DNA from 3 places in the Pseudomonas marincola genome. Region 3 is predicted to be linked to each of the others. Evidence: predicted binding sites of a transcription regulator. Region 3 holds the regulator's gene; each other region holds the start of a gene.
What was found. The regulator FliA, encoded in region 3, starts transcription of late flagellar genes. The targets are predictions, from matches to a motif close to CTAAAGTTTNNNNNNNNNNNGCCGNTAA.
Positions count from the first base shown of each region.

Region 1: the regulator FliA is predicted to act here: its motif matches at 2,873-2,900, upstream of PMYSY11_RS15115 (flagellar protein MotY).
Region 2: the regulator FliA is predicted to act here: its motif matches at 4,204-4,231, upstream of PMYSY11_RS11020 (methyl-accepting chemotaxis protein).

Region 1 covers NZ_LR215729.2:3,237,431-3,243,519, forward strand. Annotated here, with positions in the region: gene PMYSY11_RS15105 (hypothetical protein) at 75-347, opposite strand; gene PMYSY11_RS15110 (argininosuccinate synthase) at 569-1,786, opposite strand; gene PMYSY11_RS15115 (flagellar protein MotY) at 1,917-2,837, opposite strand; gene pyrC (dihydroorotase) at 3,079-4,125, shown strand; gene rnt (ribonuclease T) at 4,122-4,796, shown strand; gene PMYSY11_RS15130 (hypothetical protein) at 4,939-5,250, opposite strand; gene PMYSY11_RS15135 (hypothetical protein) at 5,357-5,752, opposite strand.
Region 2 covers NZ_LR215729.2:2,369,629-2,375,717, reverse strand. Annotated here, with positions in the region: gene PMYSY11_RS11045 (TetR/AcrR family transcriptional regulator) at 1-96, opposite strand, end outside; gene queD (6-carboxytetrahydropterin synthase QueD) at 220-576, opposite strand; gene PMYSY11_RS11035 (DUF3429 domain-containing protein) at 759-1,226, shown strand; gene PMYSY11_RS11030 (AAA family ATPase) at 1,223-1,747, opposite strand; gene pnuC (nicotinamide riboside transporter PnuC) at 1,744-2,310, opposite strand; gene PMYSY11_RS11020 (methyl-accepting chemotaxis protein) at 2,413-4,047, opposite strand; gene PMYSY11_RS11015 (undecaprenyl-diphosphate phosphatase) at 4,331-5,161, shown strand; gene PMYSY11_RS11010 (AraC family transcriptional regulator) at 5,195-6,022, shown strand; gene PMYSY11_RS11005 (DUF1294 domain-containing protein) at 6,037-6,089, shown strand, end outside.
Region 3 covers NZ_LR215729.2:1,766,410-1,777,077, reverse strand. Annotated here, with positions in the region: gene motD (flagellar motor protein MotD) at 1-718, opposite strand, end outside; gene PMYSY11_RS08370 (flagellar motor protein) at 738-1,478, opposite strand; gene PMYSY11_RS08365 (protein-glutamate methylesterase/protein-glutamine glutaminase) at 1,478-2,608, opposite strand; gene PMYSY11_RS08360 (chemotaxis protein CheA) at 2,695-4,995, opposite strand; gene PMYSY11_RS08355 (protein phosphatase CheZ) at 5,009-5,797, opposite strand; gene PMYSY11_RS08350 (chemotaxis response regulator CheY) at 5,817-6,191, opposite strand; gene fliA (RNA polymerase sigma factor FliA) at 6,325-7,068, opposite strand; gene fleN (flagellar synthesis regulator FleN) at 7,065-7,895, opposite strand; gene flhF (flagellar biosynthesis GTPase FlhF) at 8,001-9,293, opposite strand; gene flhA (flagellar biosynthesis protein FlhA) at 9,307-10,668, opposite strand, start outside.

The sequences.
Region 1 (6,089 bases), 1.5 Mb from region 3:
CGGCTACAGCTCAGCCTGCAGCAGTCATCGCCCGGCAGCTTTTGGAGAGACACTGCCGGGCGATATGCAGCGGTTTAGTTGATGGCTTTTTTCAGCGCTTTACGACCTGCGTCGTGTTTGGCGTCGCCGATATTGTCCTTGGCATCATCAACTGCGTCTTTCTTGTCATCCAGACCCATGGAGTCTGCGGCGGCCTCTTTCGCGTCACAGCGCCCGCCCACTCCAACGGTTGCCTTCATGGCAGCGCTTTTTGCGGCTTTCTCTGCCGTGCAATCCGGGTCAATCACGCCCGCCTGAGCGCTTAAGCAAACCAGACTCAAACTTGCTAACAGTAATACCTTACGCATTTTCGCTTCCTTTTCTGAGTGCATAGAAATACCGGAGATTTGGCGCTCGCAGCAAACCTGTCCGAGTTTTGAGTGTGGCTGGCAACCTTCGCCTTGGCCAGTCGAGCCGATTATTGGTGCCAATACAGGCAATGCATGCAGCGAAAATAACGGATTGAAGGCAATAAAAAACCCCGCACGATCAGAGCCGTGCGGGGCCAAAGGGACAAGCGACTAATAAATTAGATCAGCTTGCGGCCCTTGTTCGCTGCAATGCGCATGCGCAGTGCGTTGAGCTTGATGAAACCTGCTGCGTCCTGCTGGTTGTATGCACCGCCATCTTCTTCGAAGGTCGCGATGTTGGCATCAAACAGCGACTCGTCAGACTTACGGCCAACAATCACCACATTGCCTTTGTACAGCTTCATGCGGACCACGCCATTAACGTTAGCCTGCGAAGCATCAATCATCTGCTGCAGCATGGTGCGCTCTGGGCTCCACCAGAAACCGTTATAGATCAGGCTGGCGTACTTAGGCATCAACTCGTCTTTGAGGTGAGCGACTTCACGGTCCAGGGTGATCGACTCAATGGCGCGGTGGCCCTTGAGCATGATGGTGCCGCCCGGGGTCTCGTAGCAGCCACGCGACTTCATGCCGACGAAACGGTTCTCAACGATGTCGAGACGGCCGATACCGTGCTCACCACCAATGCGGTTCAGTTCAGCCAGCACAGTTGCCGGGGTCATTTCTTTACCGTCGATGGCGACGATATCGCCTTTGCGGTAGGTCAGTTCCAGATACTGTGGGGTGTCAGGCGCGTTCTCCGGGGAGACGGTCCAACGCCACATGTCTTCTTCGTGCTCGGTCCAGGTGTCTTCCAGCACGCCGCCTTCATAGGAGATGTGCAGCAGGTTAGCGTCCATCGAGTACGGCGATTTTTTCTTGCCGTGACGCTCGATTGGGATGGCATGCTTTTCAGCGTAATCCATCAGTTTTTCGCGGGACATCAAGTCCCACTCACGCCATGGTGCAATCACTTTAACGCCTGGCTTGAGTGCATAAGCGCCCAGCTCAAAACGCACCTGATCGTTGCCTTTACCGGTTGCGCCGTGGGAGATCGCATCGGCACCCGTCTCGTTGGCAATTTCGATCAGACGCTTGGCAATCAGCGGACGCGCGATCGAAGTACCCAGCAGGTATTCGCCTTCGTAAACGGTGTTAGCACGGAACATTGGGAACACGAAATCGCGCACAAATTCTTCGCGCAGATCGTCGATATAAATCTCTTTGACGCCCATGGCCTGGGCTTTAGCACGGGCAGGCTCGACTTCTTCTCCCTGGCCAAGATCTGCAGTGAAAGTCACCACTTCGCAGTTATACGTATCTTGCAGCCACTTGAGAATTACTGAAGTGTCCAGGCCACCAGAATAAGCCAGAACCACCTTGTTTACATCGGCCATGCCATCAACTCCACGGGGTTGTACGGAAAACCGCCTATTCTACTGGCCCTTAGCGTGAATTTACAGTGGCGCGACAGCTTCTGATCAACAAGCGACAATACCTTTCATCGGAGCGACCATCCGTCACAGCTCAGGAAGCGGTGGCCAATGCTTTGGTTTCGCTACTTTCAGCAGGTTTATCCGGGGTTTGCGGCAGGCGCTCAAGCTGGATCGCCACCCGGCGGTTTTTCGCCCGATTGGCATTATTGGTGTTCGGCACCAGCGGATAACGTTCACCGTGAAAGCGCATGGTCAGTTGATCGTCTGCTACGCCATGCGCCTTGAGATAGTTGACCACCGCCTCTGCGCGGCGTCTTGAGAGATCGCGATTGGTCAGGCGCGAACCACTGTTGTCGGCATGGCCCTCAATCAGCAGATGATTAATGCTCGGATCGGCCTTGAGGTAGGCCAGCAGTGCATCCAATCTGGCCTGGCCTGCGGGATCCAAATCCACGCCACCGCCGGGAAAACCGATGCGGCTCTGCTTGAGCTGATCAAAGTTTTCCGGCAGCAACTTGGCCGCGCAGTCCAGATATTTATCGTAGGCCTGGCTGAAGCGCACCGGCAGCAAACGCACTTCAAGCGACTCACCACCGCGCGCGCTGTAGCGCACCAGCGGGCTCCGCCCTTCGAGCAAACCTGCGAGCAGTCGCCCACTCTGATTGAACGATGCATTGAATGGCGTAGCCCCGCCAGTCGCTCGCACCGCCCCCAGATTAATATCGCCACGACCGGGCTGCCAGGGCGCGGCGGCGGCAATCAGGGTGGCCGAGCCAGCGCTCAGGCTATTTTGCGCCGAATGCAAGCGAAACACCGCGCGCTCACCCGCCCGGCGCACAAACTCGCCACTGCCGAAACCAGTCACCGGCTGGCTCAGGCGACACTCGAACTGATCACCACTGACTGTCCACTCGGCCTTTTCCAGGCGCGTTTGAAAACTCACGCCCCAGGCACTCGCGACGAGTGGCAGGTTGAGTAATAAACAGCAGAGAGCAAGTCGCGACCGAGGCACGTTAAGTTCCACAATGACAGACAAAGTTGCCTGTACTGTCGGCCCTGCAACGCAAAACTTTAAACCGCAAACGCTGGCAACTTTGGCCTCGTTAGCCGATAAAGCCATGAACATAGACGCTCAGATGGCTCTGAAATGTACTAAATACTGATCCATGTCGGCTTTAGTCGCCCGCCCTGCGTGCCCTGCATAGGCTTTTCCGGTAGCATTCGTGCCATGTTATACCCGCCTGGATACCTCCATGACTGACCGCCTTACTCTGCTGCGTCCTGACGACTGGCATATTCACCTGCGCGATGGCGCTGTGTTGAACCACACGGTGGCTGATGCCGCGCGTACGTTTGCCCGCGCCATCATCATGCCAAACCTGGTGCCGCCGGTGCGCAACACCGAGCAAGCCGACGCCTACCGTCAGCGCATTCTGGCTGCACGTCCGGCCGGTAGCCGCTTCGAGCCGCTGATGGTGCTGTACCTCACCGACCTGACCAGCCCTGCCGATGTGCGCGCGGCCAAGGCCAGTGGTTTTATCCATGCGGCCAAGCTGTATCCGGCTGGTGCCACGACTAACTCGGACTCTGGCGTGACCAGCGTCGACAAGATTTTCCCGACGCTCGAAGCCATGGCCGAGGTTGGCCTGCCGCTTCTGGTTCACGGTGAAGTGACGCGTGGTGAGATCGATGTCTTCGACCGCGAAAAAGTCTTTATTGATGAGCACCTGAGCCGCGTTGTCGAGCGCTTCCCGACACTTAAAGTGGTGTTCGAGCACATCACCACACGCGATGCAGTCGAGTTCGTCAAAGCCGCTCCGGCCAACGTTGGCGCGACCATCACCGCTCACCACCTGCTGTATAACCGCAACCACATGCTGGTTGGCGGGATTCGTCCGCACTTCTATTGCCTGCCGATTCTCAAGCGCAACGTACACCAGGAAGCCCTGCTGGACGCGGCCACGAGCGACAGCACCAAATTCTTCCTCGGCACGGATTCTGCGCCGCACACCCAGCAAGCCAAGGAAACCTCTTGTGGTTGCGCAGGCTGCTACACCGCCTATGCTGCAATCGAGTTGTATGCCGAGGCATTCGAGCAGCGCAACGCCCTACACAAACTTGAAGCATTCGCCAGCCAGAATGGCCCGGACTTCTACGGTTTACCGCGTAACACCGACACCATCACCCTGGTTCGCGAGCCTTGGCAAGCCCCTGCCACCTTGCCGCTGGGCGACAACAGCGTAATTCCCCTGCGAGCGGGCGAAACCCTTAACTGGCGCCTGCTGGAGGCAACCGAGTGAGTGAAGATCAGTACGACGACGAACAGGAAGACACCGGCCCAAGCGGCCCGCGTCACCCGATGGCGGCACGCTTTCGTGGTTACCTGCCGGTAGTGGTGGATGTTGAGACCGGTGGCTTCAATAGCGCCACCGACGCCTTGTTGGAGATTGCGGCGACCACCGTTGCAATGGACGAACAAGGCTTTCTCTATCCGGATCACACCCACTTTTTCCGGATTGAACCGTTCGAAGGCGCCAATATCGAACAGGCGGCGCTGGAGTTCACCGGCATCAAGCTCGATCATCCGCTGCGCATGGCAGTGACTGAAGAGCACGCGCTCACCGAGATCTTCCGTGGCCTGCGCAAGTCGCTGAAAGCCAACGGCTGCAAACGCGCCATTCTGGTAGGGCACAACAGCAGCTTCGACTTGGGCTTTCTCAACGCGGCCGTCGCGCGTACCGGTATCAAACGCAACCCGTTCCATCCGTTCTCAAGCTTCGACACTGCCACACTGGCCGGTCTGGCGTATGGCCAAACCGTATTGGCCAAAGCTTGTCAGGCAGCAGCAATCGAGTTTGACGGTCGCGAGGCGCACTCAGCGCGCTACGACACCGAAAAAACTGCCGAGCTGTTTTGCGGCATCGTCAATCGCTGGAAAGAAATGGGCGGTTGGATGGACTTCGACGACTAGTCTGAGGCTCTTACGCGTGCATAAAAAAACCGGCTTTGCGCCGGTTTTCTATAACCTATATACCACGTGATAAGCGGACCTCTAATTTAATTTCTATCCAACCCCACGCCCAGCCCCACATAATTAGGGCGCGTGGGGTTAGTCAGAACTGCGGCCCGATGCACTGGCCATTGAGCATGGATCCATAGCAACGAGCAACTGGTGCGCCCATAGTCGATCCATGGCAGACGCCATTTACCACAGCGCCGATGCATTGGCTGACGTCATAAACAGGCTGACCGTTCGGCGTCAGTCCTGGGGCTTGTTGATAGACCGACTGCCCGTTCGGCGCCAGCACTGGGGCTTGTTGATAGCTCTGGCTCTGGTAATAAGCGCGCGGAGCCGACGCCCAGCGAACAAAGTCAGAATTCAGCACACTTGCGCAGCCACTCAGCAGCGCCAGTGTCGTTAGCATCAGTAGTGTTCTCATTTGTGAAAGGCGCAGTCCGCCGCGCCGCCTCCGATTGTTTTGATACGTCCTACACCGCGGGAATCTCGCCTGCCTTCGATTCCCAGCATATTCAATGGCGGGTAGCGACGGGAGGCAGGCACTCCCCCCACACCTCGCCATCGATCTCCACCAGCTCGCCAATCGGCACTAACCGATCAGGAGTATACGAGCCAATTTTGCGGGGACTGGCTTCTGGATCCGCCGCGGTGACTATCACCATGTATGCAGGCGCCCCGGCGCGTATCAGGTCGATATGTTCTATGCGCTCCACGTATCCAACTTTCAACTCGCTAGCCTTGTGTAGCAGTTGCCGGAACCAACGCACGTCGATCTGCCGGCGCCGGTCTCGCCACACGCGCAGGAACACCGCCCCATCGCTTTCGCGGACTGCTCCCCACGAGTTGACGACATTACGCAATGGTGCGCCTAGGTTGACGAAGTGCTGAGAAATAGAGGGTTTAGCCATTTGAATGCGCTGCTCCGATAGCGTGGCTGGGATGTCAACCACCTGAAACGTCTCGGATTCTACCTGCCACCAATCGCCGCCCCAATACTTAACCTAGGTCGGACAGACCAGCGGCGAAAGAGGCGACAACCCGACCAGCAGGTGCTATCAGCCCAGATCAGAGCTCACGCCGAAAATCTGCACGCCTGACTCACCAGGATTTCTACCCTTATTTCCACCGCAGCCCATTGATTTCCTTGCAGTTATGACAACTGCAAAAATTGCAGACGCGGCAGCCGGCCCGGGTGGACAATATTTACCTCCATGCAAGCCATCGCGGCGAAGGCTTGAGAGCCCC
Region 2 (6,089 bases), 600 kb from region 3:
ACGGCCAAAGACTTCGGCGGCGATGATGAGTAAATCTTCGCGCTGAAGCTGAGTGTCGGCAGGGCGCCGACCCGCATTCGAGGTTGGAGAAACCATAAAATTAACTACCAACTAATTAATTGAGCAGTTAATTAAATATAGCCGTTGATCAATCGCTGGCCAGTCGAGCGCAGCATTCGCTACGCTCAGACGCGGGTATGTTTTGCAGGGGGAGCGGGCTTAGTCGCCGCGGTATTCGCAGCCACTGGTGCAGGTTTCATGGATACGGATACGAGAAAGCTCCGGCAGCAGCGGTTTCAATTGCTTCCAGATCCACTGGCAAAGCACTTCGCTGGTGGGGTTTTCCAGGCCGGGAATGTCGTTCAGGTAGTTGTGGTCCAGTTGCTCGTAAAGCGGTTTGAAGATCGCTTTGATTTCCGAGAAGTCGCGAATCCAGCCGGTATGCGGATTCACTTCACCTTCGATGTACACGGCAACGCGAAACGAATGGCCGTGCAGACGCCCGCATTTATGGCCTTCGGGTACATGCGGCAAGCGGTGCGCTGCTTCGAAAATGAACTCTTTGAACAATTCCACAATACTTCACTCATTAAATAGGGTTGCGTTCAGATTTTACCAGCTCAAGACCTGTGCGAACCAATCTTTGCAATGCTTATCTATAGGAATCAGGCCTGTACAGCGCCGCAGGCCAGCAGGCTGGGCCAGACAGACGTCAGGCACCTTGCAAACAGAGCAGTTGTGCACCGAAGGAGGGACCGATGCATCCATACGACAGCACCAAACCGCCCATGTTGGCGATTGTGCTTGGTTACGCAGGGCTTATTCCGTTTATTAGCGGCGCATTGGGCTTTCTGATTGTACCGGTTGGCTGGCGACCCTTGGTGCTCAATGCCTTGCTTGATTACGCGGCGATCATTCTGGCTTTCATGGGCGCGATTCACTGGGGGCTGGCCATGCGCGCCGAAGAATCGGAGGAAAATGCGCGAACCCAGATGGGGCTATCGGTCATTCCGCCGTTACTTGGCTGGCTGGCGATTGCCGATGGGATGCCGCTGATAGTGGCCTTGCCGGTGTTACTGCTGGCATTCGCCGGCTTGTATGTGGCCGATGTGCGCGCCGTGAATTTGGGTTTGGCGCCGCGCTGGTACACCACACTGCGCACGCCACTGACCGGCGTCGTCAGCCTGTGCCTGGCGCTGGCGTGGATCGGCGAAGTGATTGACTAATCACCGAGTAACGCGGCCACGATCGCACTGGCCTGCTCGCGTCTGTTCAACCAGTCGCCCCCGATGCATTTGAAAGGCTGCTGATGTTGCTCAAGCCACCGATGGCACTGATCATAGAACGCCTGACGCTGGGCAATTTGCGGCTGACAACGCTGGCCGTCATCCGTCCACGGTACACCGTTGGGGTCGAGCAGCAGGTGCATGTCGTAGGTTCGACTGAGCAGTTCTTCCTCAAGCCATGCCGGAACATCGGCAAATAGCGCTTGGCTCCAGAGAATATTGCTGAGCAGGTGGGTATCGAGTATCAGCAATTCAGGTTGTTGCGCACGCGCCGCATCTTCCCACTGCAACTGGCCGCGGGCGATGGTGGCAATATCGGCATAGCAGGTATCGCGCAACTCTGTGTCGATGAAATAACGCACGTACTCGCCGACGATGATCCCGCCAAACTGGGTTTGCAGATGCTCGGCTAGCCAGCTCTTGCCGGCGGATTCAGGGCCGGTAAGCACGACGACTTTCATGCGGTTGCCGCGCGTTGATCGCGTCGCCATGTCAGCCAGCCACTCAGGGCCAAACCGGTGAATACGGCGTACAAGCCCGCTGTGAGGTACAACTCCTGCTGCAGGAACAGCAGCACGAACAACACATCGAGCAGCACCCACAGCGGCCAGCACTCGACACGTTTTTGCGCCATCCAGACCTGAGCAACCAAACTGAAGGCGCTGAGCGTGGCGTCTTGCCAAGGCGCTGCCGCATCAGTGAAGTTTGCCATCAGATAGCCCAACACCGTCGCGCCAACCACGCCGCAAGCAAGGCTTGCAGCCAGGCCGCGCCAGGTTAACGCTGAAACACTCACGCCCTGATGCTTGTCGCCGCCATGATTCCACTGCCACCAGCCGTAACCCTGCAGCAGGGCATAAACCCCTTGCAGGAGCATGTTCGAATACAGCGCCGCATCGTAAAAGATCCACGCATAGAGCAGCACCATGACCAGCCCGATTGGCCAGCACCAGCGGTTCTGTTTAACCGTGAGCCAAACAGCGCAGGCGCCCAGTGCAGCGGCAAACATTTCTAGAGTGGACATTAAGCAATCAGCCGGAAAGGGAAGGGACGACAGCGCGCGATTGTAACGACTCGACGCGCTGGCGTCTTGCATCCGGCCCAGGCCAAGGCCGGAATGCGGGGCTTAAACGCGGAATTGGCCGAGCAGGCGGTTGAGGTCGGCGGCCAGCGCGCCCAGTTGTTGGCTGGCAGCACTCGACTGCTGGGCGGCATTGGCATTGCTCTGCGCCAAACCTGCGGCCTGGGTGACATTCATGTTGATGTCTTCAACAACGTGCGACTGTTGCAGCGTAGCGCTGGCAATCGAGGTATTGAGCCCGGTCAGGTTGCGCAGCGATTGCGCGATCAGGGTCAGACTCTCGCCGGCCTGGCTGGCCTGCACCACGGTTCGCTGAGACGACTGGCTGCTCTCATGAATAACCTTGACCGCCGCTTCCGAATTGCTTTGCAGCCGTTCGATCATCACCTGAATCTCGGCGGTGGAGTTTTGCGTGCGCTGTGCGAGCAAGCGGACTTCATCGGCGACCACCGCAAAGCCACGGCCTTGTTCACCCGCGCGAGCCGCCTCGATCGCCGCGTTGAGCGCGAGCAAGTTGGTTTGCTCGGCAATCGAGCGGATCACCTCAAGCACGCTGCCAATTTGCACGCTTTCAGTGGACAGCGCCTGAATCACCTCAACGGACTGGTCAATGGTGCCCGACAGTTCAGCAATCTGCTGCAAGCTTGCATCGATATTGCGCTGGCCCTGAATTGCCTGTTCTTCGGCAGCCTGCACCTCATTGGAGGCATGCTCGGCATTCTTCGCGACATCCTGCACGCCATAGGTGACTTGATTGATCGCGGTAGCAACTTGATCCATCTGTAGCGATTGTTGCTCGCTGTGCTGCTGCGCTTCACCGGCCACACCGCCGAGCGAATGGGCCGCGCTGTTGAGTTGGCTGGCGGAGGCCAGCGACTGGCTGATGACTTCGCGTAGCTTGCTGGTGAACGCATTAAAGTTTTTCGCCAGCGCCGTGAGTTCATCGTTGCCGTTGGTGTCGAGTGCGCGGGTGAGGTCGCCTTCGCCGCTGGCAATGTTGGCCATCGCATTAACGGTATGCCCCAGCGGCACGGAAATGCTGCGTACGATCATGCTCACCAGTAACGCCATAACCACCATGAGGCCGAAGCCAATGCCGACCAGGCGCATTGCCTGTTCGCGGAATTCGGCCTGTACATCATCGACGTACACACCCGAGCCGATAATCCAACCCCAGGGCTTGAACAACTCGACGTAGGAAATCTTGCTGACAGGCGCCTCAGAGCCAGGCTTTGGCCAGCGGTATTCGACCTGTCCGGCGCCTTTTTCGCGCGAGATACGCACCATTTCATTGAACAACTCGACCCCGTCGGGGTCTTTGATGGCCGAGAGGTTCTGGCCTTCAAGTTTGCTGTTGGTCGGGTGCATGATCATGGTCGGCGTCTGATCATTGATCCAGAAGTACTCGCGATTGTCGTAGCGCAGCCCGCGGATCATGTCTTTGGCCGCTTGCTGCGCTTGTTCAAGTGTCAGCGTGCCATCGGCTTCAAGTGCCTGGTAATGGCGTAAAATGCCGCTGGCGCTCTCGACCACATGACGCGTCTTCTCGCTTTTTGCCGCGTAAAGCTGCGTGTGGATCTGCTCAAGCATGGCGCTGCCGAGGCCGGCCAACATCAGAATGGCGAGGAGCAGAATCAGCCATAAACGGCGGTTGATCGGAATGCTACGTAGGCGAGTCATTCGGGGGATACTCCGGTGGCAGTGCATTTTTATTGTTCGGCTATGTTCACTCAATCCGCGCCTCTTCACGAGATGCCTACAACCAAAGGAGTATGTAGCTGGCTGCAGTCGCGTTGTCTGAATTTGACTGAGTAAAAATATCTATTTGTTGTTAGCATCTCGGCCCGCTGGCGCGAAACCTGAGGCGCCGGCAGCTTTTTAATGGCTCAAACCGACCGATGGCAGGACGTAAACGGGCCCGAAACCTTTTGCGTGCGCCCACTGCGCACTATTTGGAGTGATGATGGATTTGTGGACTGCCTTTCAGGCAATACTGTTGGGCGTAGTAGAGGGACTGACCGAGTTCCTGCCAATTTCGAGTACCGGACACCAGATTATCGTTGCCGACCTGATCAATTTCGGTGGCGAGCGGGCGATGGCTTTCAACATCATTATCCAGCTGGGCGCGATTTTGGCGGTGGTCTGGCAATTTCGCAGCAAGATCATCGACGTTGTCGTCGGCTTGCCCAAAGAGCGTGAAGCCCAGCGTTTCACCGTCAACCTGCTGGTGGCGTTCTTCCCGGCGGTGATTCTCGGTGTGGCCTTTGCCGACCTGATTCATGAATACCTGTTCAACCCGATCACCGTCGCTGCCGCGTTGGTTGTGGGCGGGGTGATCATGCTCTGGGCCGAGAAGCGTCAGCACAGTGTTCACGCCGAGACGGTTGAACAGATGACCTGGCAAGACGCACTTAAAATCGGCTGTGCGCAGTGTCTGGCAATGATTCCGGGCACCTCGCGTTCAGCCTCGACGATTATCGGTGGCTTGCTGTTCGGCCTGTCACGCAAGGCGGCTACTGAGTTCTCGTTCTTCCTGGCGATGCCGACCATGGTGGGTGCGGCGGTTTATTCCGGCTACAAATACCGCGATCTGTTCAAGCCTGAAGATCTGCCGGTTTTTGCCCTCGGCTTTGTGGTGTCGTTCATCTTCGCCATGATCGCTGTGCGCGGCCTGCTGAAGTTCATCGCCAACCACAGCTATGCAGTATTTGCCTGGTACCGGATTGGTTTTGGCCTGCTGATTCTGCTGACCTGGCAGTTGAGCTGGATCGACTGGAGCACGGCGCAAGGCTAAATGCCGGGCGGGTGGAGAGCGACTGTGGAGAATCTGCGCAGTAACGATGGCCCGCAGGCACGTGAAGCCACGCTTGAGGTGGTGCGCCAGTATCACCTCTGTTGGAAGCGCCGGGATCTCGACGCGATCATGGCGCTGTACCACCCGGAAATCGAATACAACGACTTCTTCCAGAATCGCCAGCTGCGGCTCGCCGAGTTGCGCGAGTACGTGCGTGCCAGCATGCCGCATGCGCCGAATGAAGCGCTTGAACACAGTGACCGTATTCGCTGCGATTGCGACACCGCCTTCATTCAGTATCAGCTGACATTGCGCGGCAGCGCCGGGCTGGCTTCGTTTCGCTCGAGTGAAGCGATCACCGTGCGTGACGGGCTGATCTGGCGGGTTAACGAGTACTCATCGTTGATTAACGCCCGCACCACCACGGCGGAAATTGCCGGTTCGCGCCCTGCCACCAGCCGTTTGGGGCTGTCGGCGCGGCAATTGAGCGTAATGGCGCAGGATCTGCAGAGCTATTTTCAGAGTCGTCAGGCCTATCTCGATCCTGAACTAAGCCTGCAGCAAGTTGCTGAAAGCAGCGGATACAGCCGTAACCAGATTTCCTACTTGCTTAATCAAGTACTCGGGCAAACTTTTTACCGCTACGTTAACCACGCCCGTCTCAATCATTTGCTAGACCAACTCGAAACCCTGCAGGCGCAGAATAATCCAGCAGCGATTCGTATGGATCAGCTGGCGTTTGCAGCCGGTTTCAATTCACTGTCGGCGTTTTATAAAAGCTTCTCGGCGCACCTCGCAACGACGCCCAAGGCCTACTTGAAGCTCACGCATGATCAGCAAAAAGCGGCACGCAACCAATAACCGAAGGATCAAGCATGGAAGTACGCGGGTCGATCAAGAGCTGGAACGATGACAAGGGATTCGGCTT
Region 3 (10,668 bases):
CCAACACCACCCGCCGGTTGCGCGCACGCCCCTCGGCGGTAGTGTTGTCGGCGATGGGCTGGAACTCTGCATAGCCCACAGCGGCCATGCGTCCCGGACTCACTCCATTCATGGCCAGTATCTGCACGATGCTCGCGGCACGCGCCGACGACAATTCCCAGTTGCTCGGAAACTGCATGGTGTTGATGGGCCGGTCATCGGTGAAACCTTCGACATGAATCGGGTTGGCATAGGGTGCCAATATTTTGGCAATTTTATCCACAATCGAAAAGGCCGCATCGTTTGGCAGCGCATCACCGCTGCCAAACAACAGGCTTGAGCGCAGTTCGATTTCGATCCACAACTCATTGCCCCGCACTTGCAACTGGTCGGCATCAATCAGATCGGCAAATGCCTCGCGCACGCTTTGCGCAATCACCGTGAGCTGATTACTGCTGCTCTCGGTGTTGTCGTCCGCACCATTCTGATTACTGATGGCCTGATCCATCGAAGTGGTTTTCGGCCGCGACTCGCCGACAGCAATCGGCACAATTGAGCGTTCGGGATGATTGAACACGCCCGTCAGGGTTTCCGAGAGAATCTTGTATTTACCCTCGTTAACCGACGAGATCGAATACATCACCACAAAAAAGGCGAACAGCAAGGTGATGAAATCCGCATAGGAAACCAGCCATCGCTCGTGATTTTCGTGTTCTTCGTGATGCCGACGCCGCGCCATAGCCAACTCCCTGAGCCGATCAGTCCATGAAGCCCTGGAGCTTGAGTTCGATGGCGCGCGGGTTTTCGCCTTCGGAAATAGACAACAACCCTTCGAGCAACATTTCGCGGTAACGCGACTGGCGCATGGCGATCGCTTTAAGCTTGTTGGCGATTGGCAGCAGCAATAAATTGGCGAAGCCAACACCGTAAATGGTCGCCACGAACGCCACGGCAATACCGCTGCCGAGCATGCTCGGGTCCGCCAGATTGCCCATCACGTGGATCAGCCCCATCACAGCGCCAATGATACCGATAGTCGGCGCATAGCCGCCCATGCACTCGAAAAACTTGGCCGCCTGAATATCGCGCCCTTCCTGGGTGTACAAATCGACTTCAAGAATGCTTCGAATCAATTCGGGCTCAACGCCGTCCACCAGCAGTTGCAAGCCTTTGCGCGCATAAGGATCTGGCTCGCCATCGGCCAACACCTCAAGCCCGAGCAAGCCTTCCTTGCGCGCCACCATGCTCCAGCCGACCACGCGATCAATCCCGCCTGCTAGATCGATGGCCGGCGCGATGAATATCCAGCGCACAATCACCAGCGCCCGCTTGAAAACCGGCATCGGCGTCTGCAGTAACGCAGCGCCCAGCGTGCCGCCGATTACAATCAACGCCGCCGGGCCGTTGAGCAGCGCGCTGGCATGGCCGCCCTCGAGAAAGTTGCCGCCGAGTATTGCCACGGCAGCAAGCACAATCCCGATGAGGCTGAGGACGTCCATTACAGGCAGGCCTCGACAATATGCCGGCCAATGTCATCCAGCGGCAAAATTGCATCGGTGAGGTTGGCTTTGACCACGGCCATCGGCATGCCGTAAATCACGCAACTGGCTTCATCCTGCGCCCACACCTGGCTGCCGCCCTGCTTAAGCAGACGTGCGCCTTCGCGGCCATCAGCGCCCATGCCGGTCAACACAACCGCCAGCACCTTATCGTGATAGGTGCGCGCGGCAGAGCCGAAGGTGATGTCCACACAGGGTTTGTAATTGACGCGCTCATCGCCTGGCAGAATGCGCACCGTGCCGCGATTATCAATCATCATCTGCTTGCCACCTGGCGCCAGCAGGGCGAGACCCGGACGCAATATATCGCCCTCCTCGGCCTCTTTGATGCTGATCTTGCAGAGCTTGTCGAGGCGCTCGGCAAAGGCCTTGGTGAAGGCCGCCGGCATATGCTGGATCAGCACGATCGGCACCGGAAAATTTGCCGGCAGCTGCGTCAGTACGCGCTGCAAAGCAACCGGCCCACCAGTGGACGTACCGATAGCAACCAGACGGTAGGCCTTGCGCTTAACGGCCACAGAATGCCGCGCAGCAGGTGCCGATGTGGCGCTTGTAGGCGTGATTGCAGGACGAGCAACCGCTGCACTCGGCGGCGTGCGCACGGCAGGGGCTGGTGTGTGTGCAGCGGCAGGCGCTGCGCTCTGCGTGGTCAGCCGGGCCATGGAGCGATGATTGCTGCGGGCAATGCTATGCACTTTCTCGCAAAGCAATTGCTTGACCTTCTCGGGATTGCGCGAGATGTCTTCAAAGTTCTTAGGCAAGAAGTCGACGGCACCTGCGTCCAGCGCATCGAGGGTGACGCGAGCGCCTTCATGGGTCAGCGACGAGAACATCAACACCGGCGTCGGGCACCGCTGCATGATGTTACGCACGGCGGTAATGCCGTCCATCATCGGCATTTCGTAATCCATGGTGACCACGTCCGGCTTCAACGCCAGCACCTGATCGATTGCCTCGCGGCCGTTGGTAGCGGTGCCGATAACCATGATGTTCGGGTCAGCCGAAAGAATCTCGGACACCCGCCGGCGGAAAAAACCGGAGTCATCAACAACCAATACCTTAACCGCCATACCCACTCCTAATAATCTGCCTGAATCCACTGCAGATCAGTCCTGCCAAATTTAACCGCGCCGCATCCACTGCCCTACAGGCGCGATCAGGAACGACGGGCGTAGCGCTTGAGCATGCTCGGCACATCGAGGATCAGCGCGATTCGACCGTCGCCAGTAATGGTCGCCCCGGAAATGCCCGGCGTGCCCTGAAGCATTTTGCCCAACGGCTTGATAACCACTTCTTCCTGCCCGACCAACTGATCGACAACAAAGCCGACGCGCTGATTACCCACAGTCAGAATCACCACATGGCCTTCAACCTGCTCTTCGTGAGCCGCCTGGCCAACGAGCCAGCGCTTGAGATAGAACAGTGGCAATGCCTTGTCACGGACGATGACCATTTCCTGACCGTCCACCACATTGGTGCGCGACAGGTCGAGGTGGAAAATTTCGTTGACGTTGACCAGCGGGAACGCAAACGCCTGATTGGCCAGCATGACCATCAGCGTTGGCATGATCGCCAGCGTCAACGGCACCTTGATGACGATCCGCGAGCCCTGACCCTTGACCGAGAACACGTTGACCGTGCCGTTGAGCTGGCTGATCTTGGTTTTCACCACATCCATGCCAACACCGCGACCGGACACATCGGAAATCTCGGTTTTAGTCGAGAAGCCCGGGGCGAAGATCAGGTTGTAGCATTCAAATTCATTGAGCCGGTCGGCCGCTTCCTTCTCCAGCAAGCCTTTCTCGACAGCCTTGCGGCGCAGCACATCAGCATCCATTCCCTTGCCATCATCGCTGATGACCAGAAGGATATGATCGCCTTCCTGTTCGGCCGAGAGCACCACTTTACCGCCGCGCGATTTGCCCGCAGCCACACGCTCTTCCGGGGTTTCAATACCGTGGTCAACCGCATTGCGCACCAAGTGAACCAGCGGATCAGCCAGGGCTTCAACGAGGTTCTTGTCGAGGTCGGTTTCTTCACCGATCAACTCAAGCGAGATTTCCTTTTTCAGGCTACGCGCCAGGTCACGAACCAGTCGCGGGAAACGTCCAAAGACTTTCTTGATCGGTTGCATGCGGGTTTTCATCACCGCGGATTGCAGGTCTGCGGTGACAACATCGAGATTCGATACGGCTTTGGCCATCGCCTCGTCGCTGCTGGTCGAACCCAGACGCACCAGCCGGTTACGCACCAACACCAGCTCGCCAACCATGTTCATGATTTCATCAAGCCGGGCCGTGTCCACCCGCACAGTGGTTTCGGCCTCATTGACCGGTGCAGCTTTTTCAGGCGCTGGAGCTTTAGCTGGCACAGCAGCAACTGGTTTTGCTGCAGGCTTGGCCGCTGGCTTTTCTACCGCCTTGGCAGCAACGGGGGCGGCGCTGACGGCTGGCGTTTCCGAGAACTTGCCTTTGCCGTGCAGTTCATCCAGCAGCGCTTCAAATTCATCGTCATTGATTTCATCAGCGCTCGCCGCGCTGCTGGCAGCAACCGGGGCCACTGGTTCACTCGGCGTACTGGCAGCCGAAGCTGTGGCAGGCAACCCTGTGGCAGCCAGTGCTGGGGCAGCTCCGCTGGCGAATTGACCTTTGCCGTGCAACTGATCGAGCAGGGCTTCGAATTCGTCGTCGGTGATTTCGTCGGGCGCATCGGCCACGGCTACATCGTCATCCTGCTGAGCCTTAACAGGCTGACCGCCTGCGTTGGCCACAAATTGGCCTTTACCGTGCAGCTGGTCGAGTAACGACTCGAACTCGTCATCGGTGATTTCATCACTGGCTGACGGTTGCGCCGCACTGGCTACCGGGCTGGCTGGCGCTTTTTGCGCCTGCGCTGCGTTGTCTGCCAATGCGCTGAGCAGCTGCTCGAATTCATCGTCGGCAATAACAGCATCGGCTGCCGCAGGGGTGCCTGCCACATCATCGGCTGCCACAGCTTCGGCTGCCGCAGGGTTGCCTGCCACAACGTGTTCTGTAACTGGGGCTGGGGCTTCTTCGTTCAACAGTTCTTGTGGCTGGGCAAGATTGGCCAAAGCCGCGAGCAGTTCGGGCGTTGCCGGGGTCAGCTCGGCGCCTTCACGCACTTGGTCAAACATGGCATTGACGGTGTCCAATGCCTCCAGCACGACGTCCATCAATTCAGAGTCGACGCGACGCTCACCCTTGCGCAGGATGTCGAAGACGTTCTCGGCAATGTGACAGCACTCAACCAACGCATTCAGCTGGAGAAAGCCCGCACCACCTTTTACGGTATGAAACCCGCGAAAAATCGCGTTCAACAGGTTCATATCGTCAGGGCGGCTTTCAAGCTCTACCAGCTGTTCAGACAGCTGCTCGAGAATCTCGCCGGCCTCTACCAGGAAATCCTGGAGGATTTCTTCATCGGCGCCGAAGCTCATAATGGACCTGCTCCTAAAACCCTAAGCTTGATAACAAATCGTCGACGTCGTCCTGACAGGATGCAACGTCATCAAGCTTATCGGCATGAATCTGCGGACCTTCACCGTGACTTGCACTTTTTTCTTTGTGAGCCTTCTCAGACCCTGAAATTTCGCCGTGTTCGATACCGGCAAAACGGTCTACGCGGCTGGCCATGAGCATCAGATTCAACAGGTTGCTTTCAACTTCGGTAACCAGCTGAGTCACACGTTTGATGACCTGACCGGTGAGATCCTGATAATCCTGCGCCAACAAAATGTCATTCAAGTGCCCTGAAACCGCTGCGCCATCCTGCGCAGTGCGGGCAAGGAACTGCTCGATTCGGCGGGTGAGCTCACGAAAACCATCAGCGTCCATTTCGCGGCGCATGAAGCGCCCCCAATCTTCGCTGAGGGTTTGCGCCTCGGTGCTGACCTGCGTGACTAAAGGGCTGCTCAGTTCGACCAGATCCATGGTCCGATTGGCAGCTTTCTCCGTCATCGTCACCACGTAATTGAGACGCTCAGTGGCGTCGGCAATTTGTGAGACTTCGCTGGCATGAGGCAAGCGCGGGTCGAGCTTGAAGTTGACGATGGCATTGTGCAGCTCACGCGTCAGCTTGCCGACTTCGTGAAACAGGCCACGGTCGCGCGTCTTGTTAAGCTCATTGATGAGTTGCACGGCCTCGCCAATGTCGCCTTTTTCTAGGCTGTCGACTAATTGGCCGGCGTTAAGCTTTAAAGCTGATTCAAAACCAGCCTTACTGGAGTCCTGGTATTCCATTGCAACCTCGCGGCGTGGATCAGCCGTTGACTCGCTCAAAGATTTTCTCGATTTTTTCTTTCAGCACTTGAGCGGTGAAAGGTTTGACCACGTAGCCGTTAACGCCGGCCTGCGCTGCCTCGATAATCTGGTCACGCTTGGCTTCAGCCGTCACCATCAATACCGGCATACCCTTGAGGCGCTCATCCGCGCGCACGGCACGCAGCAAATCAATGCCGCTCATGCCAGGCATGTTCCAGTCTGTTACCAAAAAGTCGAAACTACCGCTCTGCAGCATCGGCAAGGCGGTTACGCCATCATCCGCTTCAGCAGTGTTGGTGAACCCCAAATCGCGCAGCAGGTTCTTAATAATCCGACGCATCGTTGAAAAGTCATCAACGATGAGGATTTTCATATTTTTGTCCAAGTCGACCTCCGAACAGTCCCAAACGCACCCAACTGATGGGCACGCCCCTTAATCAAGAAACCGGCTGATTGGCCCGCTTTCCAGCAATATGCAACTTTGCTCTGGCGCGCCAGAAATCTGTTTACTTCGCCCGCCACTCACTCAGCCGCGCCCGCAAACGAGCGGCACACTGGCTGTGTAACTGGCTTACCCGAGACTCACTCACCCCAAGCACCTCACCAATTTCCTTGAGGTTCAGCTCTTCGTCGTAGTACAGCGACAAGACCAGGCGTTCACGCTCCGGCAGATTGCCGATGGCGTCTGCCAGTGCGCTTTGAAAGCGCTCGTCTTCCAGCTCACGCGAAGGGCCGGGATGATGACTATTGACGTCTTCCTGCAATCCGCCCTGCTCACCGTCCTGTAAAAGGTCGTCAAAACTGAACAGGCGACTGCCCAAAGTGTCGCCAAGAATGCCGTAGTAATCTTCGAGACTCAATTGGAGTTCGGCAGCAACCTCCTGATCTTTAGCGTCTCGACCCGTTCTGGCTTCAATTTTTCGAATTGCATCACTGACCATGCGGCTATTTCGATGGACCGAACGGGGGGCCCAGTCGCCTTTGCGCACCTCATCGAGCATGGAGCCACGAATGCGGATACCGGCAAAGGTTTCGAAACTGGCGCCTTTGCTGGCGTCATATTTCTTCGATGCTTCCAGCAGGCCGAGCATGCCGGCCTGAATCAGGTCGTCGACCTGAACGTTTGCCGGCAGTCTGGCCAGCAAGTGGTAGGCGATACGTTTGACAAGCGGCGCGTAACGTTCAATCAACTGATGCTGAGCGTCCATGGCTTGCGCCTTGCTATACATACGTAGGCCTGCGTTGCTCATGGCTCGATTTCCTGTATGGCGGGCTGGACCAGACGCTCGACAAAAAACTCGAGGTGACCACGCGGGTTGGCAGGGAGCGGCCAGGCATCAACCTTCTCGGCGATTGCCTTGAACGCCAGGGAGCATTTCGAGCGCGGAAACGCCTCGTACACTGCACGCTGTTTTTGCACGGCTTTACGCACGCTTTCGTCGTAAGGCACCGCGCCAACATACTGCAACGCCACATCGAGGAAACGATCGGTCACTTTGCTCAGTTTGGTGAACAGGTTGCGACCTTCCTGCGGCGTGTGCGCCATGTTGGCCAGCACGCGGAAACGGTTCATGCCGAAATCGCGGTTGAGCAACTTGATCAGCGCGTAGGCGTCGGTAATTGAGGTTGGCTCATCGCACACCACCACCAGCACTTCCTGGGCGGCGCGCACGAAACTCACCACCGAGTCGCCAATACCGGCGGCGGTGTCGACGATCAGTACATCGAGGTTATCGCTGATATCACTGAATGCCTGGATCAGGCCGGCATGCTGCATGGGCGACAACTGCACCATGCTCTGAGTACCGGACGCGGCCGGAACGACGCGCACGCCACCGGGGCCCTGCAGAATCACATCACGCAGATCACATTCACCGCTGATCACATCAGCCAGTGTGCGCTTTGGCGTCAGCCCAAGCAGTACGTCGATATTGGCCAGACCAAGGTCGGCATCCATAAGCATGACCCGACGCCCGAGTTCCGCCAGCGCCAGCGCGAGGTTCACCGACACGTTGGTCTTGCCGACGCCACCTTTGCCACCAGTTACCGCGATCACCTGTACGGGATGCTTAACCATTTTTTTCCGTTACCTTGTCAATCCGTCGTGAGCCCATGGCTTATTCTGCCCTGCAAACCACCCACTAGGCCAGATAGTGGGCCTATAACCGTGTAATTCATTCTACTAACTGGCGCGCAAAGCCGGTTGGCTGCCGATTGCACTGTACATTTGCGCCATTGTGTCTTCGCTGGGCTCATCTTGAGCCTGCATGCCAACGGCCCGGCTTACCAGCTGATGGCTACGCGGAATCTGCAAGTCATCCGGAATCCGCGGACCATCGGTGGTGTACGCCACCGGCAGACGCTGGCTGATGGCCAGGCTTAATACGCCGCCCAGACTGCCTGCTTCATCCAGTTTAGTCAGCACGCAGCCTGCCAGCCCACAACGCTTGTAGGTGTGAAAGGCGGCAGTGAGCACTTGATCCTGACTGGTGGCGGCCATAACCAGATAGTTGCGTGCATGCACGCCACGGCTGGCCAATGCCTCCAGCTGCATGCGCAGCGCCGGATCATTGGCGGGCAAACCAGCGGTATCGATCAACACCACGCGACGACGCGCCAACGGTGCAAGCGCCTGAGTCAGTGACTGGCCAGGATCGACCTGAGTGACCGACACATTGAGAATGCGCCCCAGCGTGTTCAATTGTTCCTGCGCGCCGATGCGGTAGCTGTCCATGCTTACCAGCGCCACATTCTGCGCGCCGTACTTGAGCACATAACGTGCAGCCAGCTTGGCCAGCGTGGTGGTTTTACCCATGCCAGCCGGCCCCACCAGCGCGATAACTCCGCCCTCTTCCAGCGGCTCGACCTTCGGCGTGTTGATAGCCTGAGCCAGATGCGCCAGCAACATGCGCCAGGCCTGACGTGGCTCATCAATGTTTGAGACTTTTTCCAGCAGGCTGCGCGACAGGTCGGCAGACAAGCCCATGCGCTGCAGACGACGCCACAGATTGGCTTGCTGCGGGCGCCGCGTTTGCAGTTGGCCCCACGCCAGCGAACCCAGCTGGACCTCGATCAACTCACGCAGGCCATTAAGCTCAAAGCGCATGGCATCCAGCGCGCTCTGCTCGAAGTGACCGCCGGCAGCTGGCTGGGCGATTGGCGCGGCGGCTGCAACCGGGGCCGGGCCCAGGTCTTCTGCCTGCAGTTGCAAATCCTTGCTGCCAACTTCGCTGCGGGTGACCAATTCGGCATGCGCCGTCGCGATCAGCGACTGGGTTTTGCGCAACTCGGCTTCAAGCTCAGGATTGGCCTGGCGCGATGGTGCGACCGGCATCTGGTAATCCAGCGCCGCTGTCAGCTCGACACCACCCGCCACGCGGCGATTAGCAATAATCGAGGCGTCGGCACCCAACTCATCACGCACAAGCTTCATGGCCTGACGCATATCAGCTGCGAAAAAGCGTTTAACTTGCATGCCTTAACCTCGTTTAGTTCTGCCCTACCGTCGCAACGATAGTGACCTGTTTATTGTCTGGAATTTCCTGGTAGGCCAGTACATGCATACTCGGCACTGCCATCCGCGCAAACCGTGAAAGCATTGCCCGTACCGGGCCTGCTACTAACAGCACAACCGGCTTGCCGAGCATTTCCTGGCGTTGCGCAGCGTCAATCAATGAGCGCTGCAGCTTTTCAGCCATGCCCGGCTCAAGCAGGATGCCTTCATCAGCGCCTTGCCCGGCCTTCTGTAAGCTATTTAGCAATATCTGTTCCAACCTTGGTTCCAGAGTGATCACAGGCAGCTCCGGCTCTAGTCCCACAATGCTTTGCACGATTGCACGGGCCAACGAAACCCGGACAGCTGCGACCATAGCGGCGGGATCTTGACTCTTGCCGGCGACGTTGGCCAACGCCTCAGCGATGGTGCGAATGTCACGCACCGGCACCTGCTCTTGCAGCAGCGCTTGCAGCACCTTGAGCAAGGTCGACAGCGATACCAGCCCCGGGACTAATTCCTCAGCCAGCTTTGGCGAACTCTTGGCCAGCAGTTGCAGCAACTGCTGAACTTCTTCATGGCCGAGCAACTCATGCGCATGCTTGTGCAGTACTTGATTGAGATGGGTGGCCACCACGGTGCTGGCGTCGACCACGGTGTAGCCGAGCGATTGCGCCTGATCACGTTGGCTCTGATCGATCCACACCGCCTCAAGGCCAAATGCCGGGTCTTTACCGGCAATGCCGTTCAGCGGGCCAAACACCTGCCCCGGATTGATCGCCAGCTCGCGTTCCGGGTACACCTCAGCCTCGGCAACGCTGACGCCCATCAAGGTGAGGCGGTAAGCGTTGGGCTGCAAATCCAGGTTGTCGCGAATGTGCACCGAGGGCATCAAAAAGCCCATTTCCTGCGAGAGTTTCTTGCGCACGCCCTTGATCCGCGCCAGCAGCTGGCCTCCCTGATTGCGGTCGACCAATGGAATCAGCCGGTAGCCCACTTCAAGCCCGACCATGTCCACCGGGGTCACGTCATCCCAGCCAAGCTCCTTGGTTTCCTGGGCACGCTGAGCCGGCAGTAATTCCTGCTGACGCTGGACTTCCTTGATCTCGGTTTCCTTGACCTTGCGCTGCTTGTTGGCGATCCAGTAAGCCGCACCGGCAGCCACGAGGCCCAGGCTGATGAACGAGAAATGAGGCATGCCCGGCACCAGGCCCATGGCAATCATGATCGACGCGGCGACAGCCAGCGCGCGCGGCGAGGCGAACATCTGCCGGTTGACCTGCGCGCCCATGTCTTCGGAGCTGGAAACCCGGGTCACCATAATCGCGGCAGCGGTCGACAGCAGCAGGGACGGAAT